Regions from separate parts of the Rhodococcoides sp. S146-33 genome, predicted to be linked through region 1. Evidence: predicted binding sites of a transcription regulator. Region 1 holds the regulator's gene; the other holds the start of a gene.
What was found. The regulator LexA, encoded in region 1, represses DNA repair genes until DNA is damaged. The targets are predictions, from matches to a motif close to CGAACANNTGTTCG.
Positions count from the first base shown of each region.

Region 2: the regulator LexA is predicted to act here: its motif matches at 2,412-2,425, upstream of AC5WEY_RS11180 (error-prone DNA polymerase).

Region 1 is NZ_JCAJWY010000002.1:1,099,877-1,104,089, forward strand. It holds gene AC5WEY_RS13700 (uracil-xanthine permease family protein) at 1-438, shown strand, start outside; gene AC5WEY_RS13705 (acyl-CoA dehydrogenase family protein) at 592-1,734, shown strand; gene lexA (transcriptional repressor LexA) at 1,805-2,482, opposite strand; gene AC5WEY_RS13715 (hypothetical protein) at 2,862-3,257, shown strand; gene nrdR (transcriptional regulator NrdR) at 3,359-3,823, shown strand; gene hrpA (ATP-dependent RNA helicase HrpA) at 3,835-4,213, opposite strand, start outside.
Region 2 is NZ_JCAJWY010000002.1:572,364-576,576, reverse strand. It holds gene AC5WEY_RS11180 (error-prone DNA polymerase) at 1-2,344, opposite strand, end outside; gene AC5WEY_RS11175 (MMPL family transporter) at 2,504-4,213, shown strand, end outside.

The DNA.
Region 1 (4,213 bases):
ACCACCCTGGCCGGTGCTGCCGGCGGCTCGGGTACCACCACGTACGCGGAGAACATCGGGGTCATGGCCGCCACCCGCGTCTACTCCACGGCCGCGTACTGGGTCGCGGCCTTCACCGCGATAGTGCTCGCGTTCTCGCCCAAGTTCGGTGCCCTCATCTTCACCGTTCCCGACGGGGTCATCGGCGGGGCAACACTGGTTCTGTACGGACTCATCGGGCTGCTGGGCGTTCGCATCTGGACCGACGCCAAGGTGGACTTCGCCGATCCGGTCAACCTGATCGTCGTTGCCGCGGCACTGGTCGCGGGTATCGGCGACCTCACGCTGTCGGTCGGTTCGGTCGAACTCGGCGGAATCGCGTGGGGTTCGCTCGGCATTCTGGTCGGTTATCCGATCGTTTCGGCGCTCGCGAAAAGTACCGCGTCTCGGCGGACGTAGCGGGGGCGGTCACGGATCGCGCACGTTTTGGTCATCGACCCCCGGTGCACCGCGAAAGTAGTCTTGAACGGTGACGTCAGTCGCACCGACGACCGCGCTGTGACACCCCTTTCTCGCGGTCGACGACGGTGCGCACCGAACAAGGAGATCTGCGTGGAACGCACACTTTTCGAGCCCGAGCACGAACTGTTCCGGGAGTCGTACCGGAAGTTTCTCGAACAGCACGTAGCCCCCAATCACGCGAAGTGGGAAGAGCAGAACATCGTCGACCGCGGCGTCTGGGTCGAGGCCGGCAAGCAGGGCTTCCTCGGAACGGCCGCACCGGAGGAGTTCGGTGGCGGTGGCGTCAAGGACTTCCGCTACAACGCAATCGTCACCGAGGAAACCACCCGCGGCGGCTACAGCGGCATCGGCTTCACCCTGCACAACGACGTCGTCGCGCCGTACTTCATCGAGTTGGCGAACGACGAACAGAAGCAGCGCTGGCTCCCCGGATTCTGCTCGGGTGAGCTGATCACCGCGATTGCCATGACCGAGCCGGGCACCGGAAGCGACCTGCAGGGCATCAAGACCAAGGCCGTTCGCGACGGCGACGACTGGGTACTGAACGGATCGAAAACGTTCATTACTAACGGAATCAACGCCGATCTGATCATCGTCGTGGCGTGCACCGACCCCGAGAAGGGTGCCCAGGGCTTCAGCCTGCTGGTCGTGGAGCGCGACATGCCAGGTTTCGAGCGCGGCCGCAATCTCGACAAGATCGGGATGAAGGCCCAGGACACCGCCGAACTCAGCTTCACGGACGTTCGCGTGCCCGCAGCCAATCTGCTCGGTGAAGAAGGCATGGGCTTCATCTACCTCATGCAGAATCTTCCGCAGGAACGGCTCTCGATCGCTGTTGTCGCCGCCGCGGCCATGGAATCGGCCCTGGACATGACCATCCAGTACTGCCGAGATCGCAAGGCCTTCGGTAAGTCGATCGGCAAGTTCCAGAACACCCGCTTCGTGTTGGCGGAGTTGGCCACCGAAACCACCGCCACCCGCATCATGGTCGACAAGTTCATCGAACTGCTCAACGATGGCAAGTTGACCGTGCAGGAAGCCGCCATGGCGAAATGGTGGACCACCGAGAACCAGGTCAAGCTGATCGACCGGTGCCTGCAGTTGCACGGCGGCTACGGCTACATGAAGGAATATCCGATCGCCAAGGCCTACATGGATTCTCGGGTGCAGACCATCTACGGTGGCACGACCGAAATCATGAAAGAGATCATCGGCCGCGGATTGAATCTATGATCCGCTGATCCGAAAAGCACGAGGGCCGCAGCACACTGTGCTGCGGCCCTTCGCGTTTCGGTGCTGTTCTCTACAGCTTGCGCATCACGGTGACGACCTTGCCGAGGATGGCAGCGTTGTTTCCCGGAATCGGCTCGAACAGCGGGTTGTGCGGCAGCAGCCACACCTCGCCCTTCGACCGCTTGAACGTCTTGACGGTCGCTTCACCGTCGATCATCGCCGCCACGATGTCTCCGTTGTCTGCCACGGATTGCTGACGAACCACCACCCAGTCGCCGTCACAGATGGCTGCATCGATCATCGACTCGCCCACGACCTTGAGCAGGAACAGCGAACCCTGACCGACCAGCTCGCGGGGGAGCGGAAACACGTCCTCGACGGCTTCCTCGGCCAGGATCGGTCCACCGGCGGCAATTCGTCCCAGAACCGGCACGAACGTCGGCGTCGGCAAGCGATCCTGTTCCTCGGACGATCCGTCGACCGCGGCAGCAGCCTGATCGGCCTGTACCTCGTCGAGTCCGCGGACGTCGACCGCGCGAGGGCGGTTGGCGTCGCGCCGCAGGAATCCTTTTCGCTCCAGAGTGCGCAACTGATGGGCAACGGACGACGTCGACGTCAGGCCGACGGCATCACCGATCTCACGAATGCTGGGCGGGTAGCCGCGCTCGGTCACCGAAGCTCGGATGACCTCGAGCACCTTTCGCTGTCGCTCCGTCAGGCCGGCGCTGATGTCGGTGCCGACTTCCATGGCCTTGGGCGTCGGTTCCGCGGCAGGCTTCCCTGCGGCGGCCTTCGTAGGCACGGACGTGGTCGCCTTGGAACCGGTCGTCTTGGAACCCGTGGTCGACCTCGTCGAGGTCTGGTCCTTCATGCTGTCGGCCTCCTGCTGGTGTCCTGGATCCGGTCTGCGTGGTTCGGTCTGCGCGGACTGGAGTTGATGGTGTCGACTCGTGTGGCGTGTGGTTTCTGACACGAATCTAGCGTGTATCAGCTGTTGAATCAAACATCTGTTCGACTCGTGTCGCGTTTTCTGCAGACTTTGTCGGAGGCTCGTGATAGAACTTCGAACAAGCGTCCATCGAACGCCTGATCGAACAATCGATCCAACGAGCGAAGACGAGGTTCCGATGACCATCATCACCGATCGCCCCACCACCGCAGGTGTCCGTAGCCGGTCCACTGTCGTCGAACGTCGTCGCCGTGCTCGTCCTGCGTTGCGGAGCTCCATCGCGATGCGCGGTGCGTACACGACTCCGTGCCTGCCGGTTCTGGAGTCGTCCTGGACCGATGTCACCGACCGCGAGGCAGCCGATCGCGACTTCGACGAGACCTCGGCGCACTTCGCCGGTCAGCCGGTCCGGCTGCGATCGCTGGTGCTGTGGGTGCTCGCAGCCGTCGTCGTTGCCGGTGGCCTGATCGGCATCGCGAACCTACGAGCCGATGCGCCCGGCGCTGGGGTGCAGCCCGCAGGCGTCGTCGAGGTTCACGACGGTGCCGTGGTCGAGTACGCGCCCGGCAGATGACCACCGGCCCCATCGCACACGCCGATGACTGAGTATCCTCGACTGATTGCTCCGACACGCATGTTCGATGTCGGCGCATCGGCTACGACGGAGGCTCCTTCATGCATTGCCCGTTCTGCAGGCATCCCGACTCACGCGTGGTCGATTCGCGTGAGATGGACGAGGGGCAGGCAATTCGGCGTCGTCGCTCCTGCCCGGAATGCGGTCGGCGATTCACCACCGTCGAGGCCGCCGTGCTCGCAGTCGTGAAGCGGAGCGGAGTGACCGAACCGTTCAGCCGTGAAAAAGTCGTCAAAGGAGTGCGCAGGGCCTGCCAGGGCAGAGATGTCGACAACGACGCGCTGAATCTCTTGGCTCAGCAGGTGGAAGACGCCATTCGTGCCGCCGGCTCCGCCGAAATTCCCAGTAACGAGGTGGGGTTGGCCATTCTCGGTCCGCTACGCGACCTCGACGAGGTCGCGTATCTGCGATTTGCGTCCGTGTATCGCTCGTTCAGTTCGGCCGAGGATTTCGAGAAAGAAATCCACGAACTGCGCAAGCACCGCGAATCTGCGGACATCGACTGACGGTTCGACCTTCAGCGGGCCTCATCCGCGATTGCCTTCTCGATGCGTTTCTCCGAGACCGGATACGCAGTCCGAATTCCTTGCGCGAACAGCCCTACCCGCAATTCTTCGATCATCCAGAACAGCTCCTGCACGCCAGCGCTGTTCTTTCGGCCCTCCGGAAGCGAATCCAGCAGCCGCCCATACGAGGCGTAGACGCGGTCGAGTACGTCCATCGCGGCCGCATCACGGCCTGCGCTGCTCGGAAGTGTGGCCAACCTCTTGGTCGCCGCAGCGAGGTATCGCGGCAGGTCTGCCAGCCTGCGTGAACCGAATTCGGTGACGAACCCGCGAAAGATCAAGCCGTCGAGCTGTTCCCGAACATCGTCGGCGGGCTCACCCGAGGACACC
Region 2 (4,213 bases), 530 kb from region 1:
TGGCGAACGCCGACAGCTTTTCGTAGATGCGGTCGGCTGCCTCACCGGTGATTCCGTGCAGATCGCGCATCCCGTCGTAGAATCGCCCGCGCAGCAGCTCCATCTTCTCCGGTGATCGCTTCGATCCCATGGCGCGACGCAATTGGTCGGCGTCGGCGGCACTGAAACCGGCGACATCGATGGCCATCTGCATCAGCTGTTCCTGGAACAGTGGTACGCCGAGAGTTCGATCGAGCGCCTTCTTGAGCGACGGGTGCTCGAAGATCACCGGCTCGAGTCCGTTGCGACGCTTGATGTACGGATGCACCGAACCACCCTGAATCGGACCGGGACGAATCAGGGCGACCTCGACCACCAGATCGTAGAAGTTACGCGGCTTGAGCCGCGGCAGAGTAGCCATCTGCGCACGTGACTCGACCTGGAACACGCCCACCGAATCGGCTCGTTGAAGCATCTCGTACACCTCGGGCTCGGACAGGTCGATCGAGGCGAGGTCGATGTCGATGCCCTTGTGCTCGGCGATCAGGTCCATCATGTAGTGCAGCGCCGACAGCATGCCGAGCCCGAGCATGTCGAACTTCACCAAACCCACTGCGGCACAATCGTCCTTGTCCCACTGCAGCACACTGCGATTCTCCATCGTCGCCCACTCCACCGGGCAGACGTCTGCGATCGGCCGATCGCAGATCACCATGCCGCCGGAGTGAATGCCGAGGTGCCGCGGGAACCCCTCGATCTGCCGCGCGAGTTGGAGGACGGACTCGGGAATACCGTCACCTTCCTGATCACCGATTCCGGACCAGCGGGTGATCTGCTTGCTCCACGCGTCCTGTTGCCCCTGCGAGAAGCCGAGCGCACGGGCCATGTCTCGTACCGAGGACTTGCCGCGGTAGGTGATGACGTTCGCCACCTGAGCGGCATGGGTGCGGCCGTACTTGGCGTAGACGTGCTGGATCGCCTCCTCGCGGCGATCCGATTCGATGTCGATGTCGATGTCGGGTGGTCCGTCGCGTTCGGGTGCGAGGAACCGCTCGAACAGCAGCTTGTTGGCCACCGGATCGACGTTGGTGATACCGATGGCGTAGCAGACAGCAGAGTTCGCCGCCGAACCTCTTCCCTGACAGAGGATGTCGTGTGTCTTGCAGAAATCGACGATGTCGTGGACCACCAGGAAATAACCGGGGAACTCGAGCCGCTCGATGATGTCGAGCTCGTATTCGAGCTGGGAGTACGCCGCCGGATTCGCCGATTGCGGGCCATAGCGTCGGGCCGCGCCCTCGAACGTGAGTCGCCGCAGATAACTGATCTCGGTGTATCCGTCGGGCACCTCGAACGGCGGCAGGCGCGGCGCGATCAGTTTCAGATCGAACGAGCACTCACGACCGAGTTCGACGGCACCGCGCACCGCGCCCGGATAGTGCGCGAACAATTCGGCCATCTCCGCCCCGGACCGAAGATGTGCGCCGCCCGTCGGCGCCAGCCAACCGGCGGCCTCGTCCAAGCTGCTGCGTGCGCGTACCGCGGCCATCGCCATGGCCAATCTCCTACTGCGCGGACTCGCGTAGTGCGCGGCCGTGGTCGCGATCATCGGAAGGCTGTACTTACGAGCCAGAGTCGCGAGCGCATCGTTGCGCTCGTCGTCGTCCGCAATTCCGTGCCGGGTGAGTTCGACGGTGACGCGGTCGGGACCGAAGCGGTCGACGAGAGTGCGCAGCGCGGCCTCGGCTGCCTCCGGACCACCGCGCGCGAGTGCCTGCCGAACATGCCCCTTTCTGCAACCGGTGAGAATCTGCCAGTGCCCGCCTGCAGCGTCGGTGAGCTCGTCGATGTCGTACTGCGGCTTACCCTTCACCCCGCCGGCGAGGTGCGCGGCCGCGATTCGACGCGAGAGCCGTCGATACCCCTCTTGTCCGCGGGCGAGCACCAGTAGATGAGTGCCGTCGGGGTCGGTCGCTCCGGCCCTCGATCGATCGCTGTCGAGTGATAGTTCGGCACCGAACACGGTTCCGATGCCGAGGGCTCTGGCCGCCTCGGCGAAGCGAACGACTCCGTAGAAACCGTCGTGATCGGTGATGGCGATGGATTCGAGGCCGAGGCGTACCGCTTCTTCGACCATCTCCTCCGGCTGCGAGGCACCGTCGAGAAAGCTGAACGCCGAGTGCGCATGCAATTCTGCATACGGCGTCACCGACAGTGCGGGCTTGTCGATGGTGCGGTCGTAGACGTCCCGCTTTCGCGACCACGCCGGGCTGTCGCCGCCATCGCCCTGGGCCGCAGGCTTGGGACGTCCGGACAGGACACGTTCCATCTCCGACCACGTGGGTGGTCCGTCGTTCCATCCCATCGAGCCCTCCCTCACTGCATCGCCACTGCCGTTTGCCGATATCAACCGTTTGTCGATATCACTGCATCGAACACTTGTTCTAATGAGAGCACGAGGGTCCGACACGATCAACTACAGTCGAGTCGCCACAGACCCCTTCCACAGAGCCGGAGCACCGTCGTGACCCGTTGGGCCTCGTTCGTCGTATCGCACAAACGATGGGTGCTGGCAGTCGTCGTTGCCGTCGTCGCTGTCGGCGGGGTGTTGGGGCTGAGCGTCTTCTCGAAACTGAGCGAGGGCGGCTATGCCGACGCCGGCAGTGAGTCCTCGGAGGTGGCACGCCTGGTCCAGGGCATCGGTCAGCCGACGCCGGACATCGTGGCGATCTACACCGCACCCGACGGCGAGACGATCGACGACATCGGACCCCGAGTACAGGCGACGCTCGACGAGTTCACCGGTCGATACACCCTCGGCAACGTGAATTCGTACTGGACCGCAGACCCGGTCAGCAAAGAATTCCTGGTCTCGAAGGACCGAACGAAGGCACTGGTGACGGTGTCCCTCGGTGCCAACTCAGGCGTCACGTTCAATACCTTCGGCGAACTTCCGCCCCAGCTCGAAGTACCCGGCGTCGAGTCGCAGTTCGCCGGAGCCTCCGTGGTCGGAGTGTCGCTCAGTGAGACCCTCGAAAGCGACCTCGTCCGCTCGGAGCTCATCGCAGTCCCCATCACACTGCTGCTGCTGATCTTCATCTTCGGCGGCGTGATCGCCGCGGCGGTTCCGGTGTTCGTCGGCATCCTGAGCGTGCTCAGCTCCCTGGCGATCCTGCGCATCCTCACCGAGTTCACCGAAGTCAGCTCGTTCTCGATCAACGTCGCGTCACTGTTGGGGCTGGGCCTGGCCATCGACTACGGACTGTTCATCGTCAGCCGGTTCCGCGAAGAACTACGCAGTGGGTCGACGCCTGCAGTGGCGACCGTCCGCACCGTCGCCACTGCAGGCAAAACCGTCGTCTTCTCGGGACTGCTGTTGGTCTGTGCGTTCGCCGGCATGCTCGTCTTCCCGCAAGCGGTGATCCGATCCCTCGGCTTCGGGGCCATGGCCGCGGTGGCGAGCGCCGCAACCCTGTCCCTGACCGTCGTTCCGGCACTGCTCGCAATTCTCGGCACCCACATCAATTCCTGGACCTGGTCACGCACCGCGTCCGACCGCAGCGATGCACGGGCACACAAGTTCTGGGGTGGTGTCGTCACCCGTGTGATGAAGCATCCAGGGATCGTCGCAGCCGTCATCGTCGCTGGGTTGCTGATCATCGCCACCCCGATCCTCAAGGTCTCGCTCGGCGAGGTCGACTACACGGCGTTGCCGAAAGACAACCCTGCGCGCATGGCGTTCGAGACACTCGGCACCGACTTCGAGTCGACCGGTGACGGTGCCACCGTCGTTCTTCGTGGCCTGGACGGCGTGAAGCCTCAGGGCGCACCCATTGCAGCTCTGACCTCGGCTGTGGAATCCACGCCCGGTATCGCCCGCGCCGAATTCATCGGCTCCAAAGACGATTTCGTGACCCTCGAGGCGGCCTACAGCGAACCGACCGGCGGACTGACCGAGGCCGAATCACAATCCGACGCAGTGTCTGCACTGCGCTCGATCACCCCTCCTGACGGTACCGAGATCCTCGTCGGCGGCGGACGCGCCAACATCGACGACGGAAACGCGGCCATCGCGAAGTGGCTACCGGTGATGATCTCGATCATGGTCGTCTCGACGCTGGTACTGCTGTTCCTCGCATTCGGCTCGATCGTGTTGCCGATCAAGGCTGTACTGATGGCAGGCCTGAGCTTGGGCGCAACCTTCGGTGCCCTGACGTGGGTGTTCCAGGAAGGT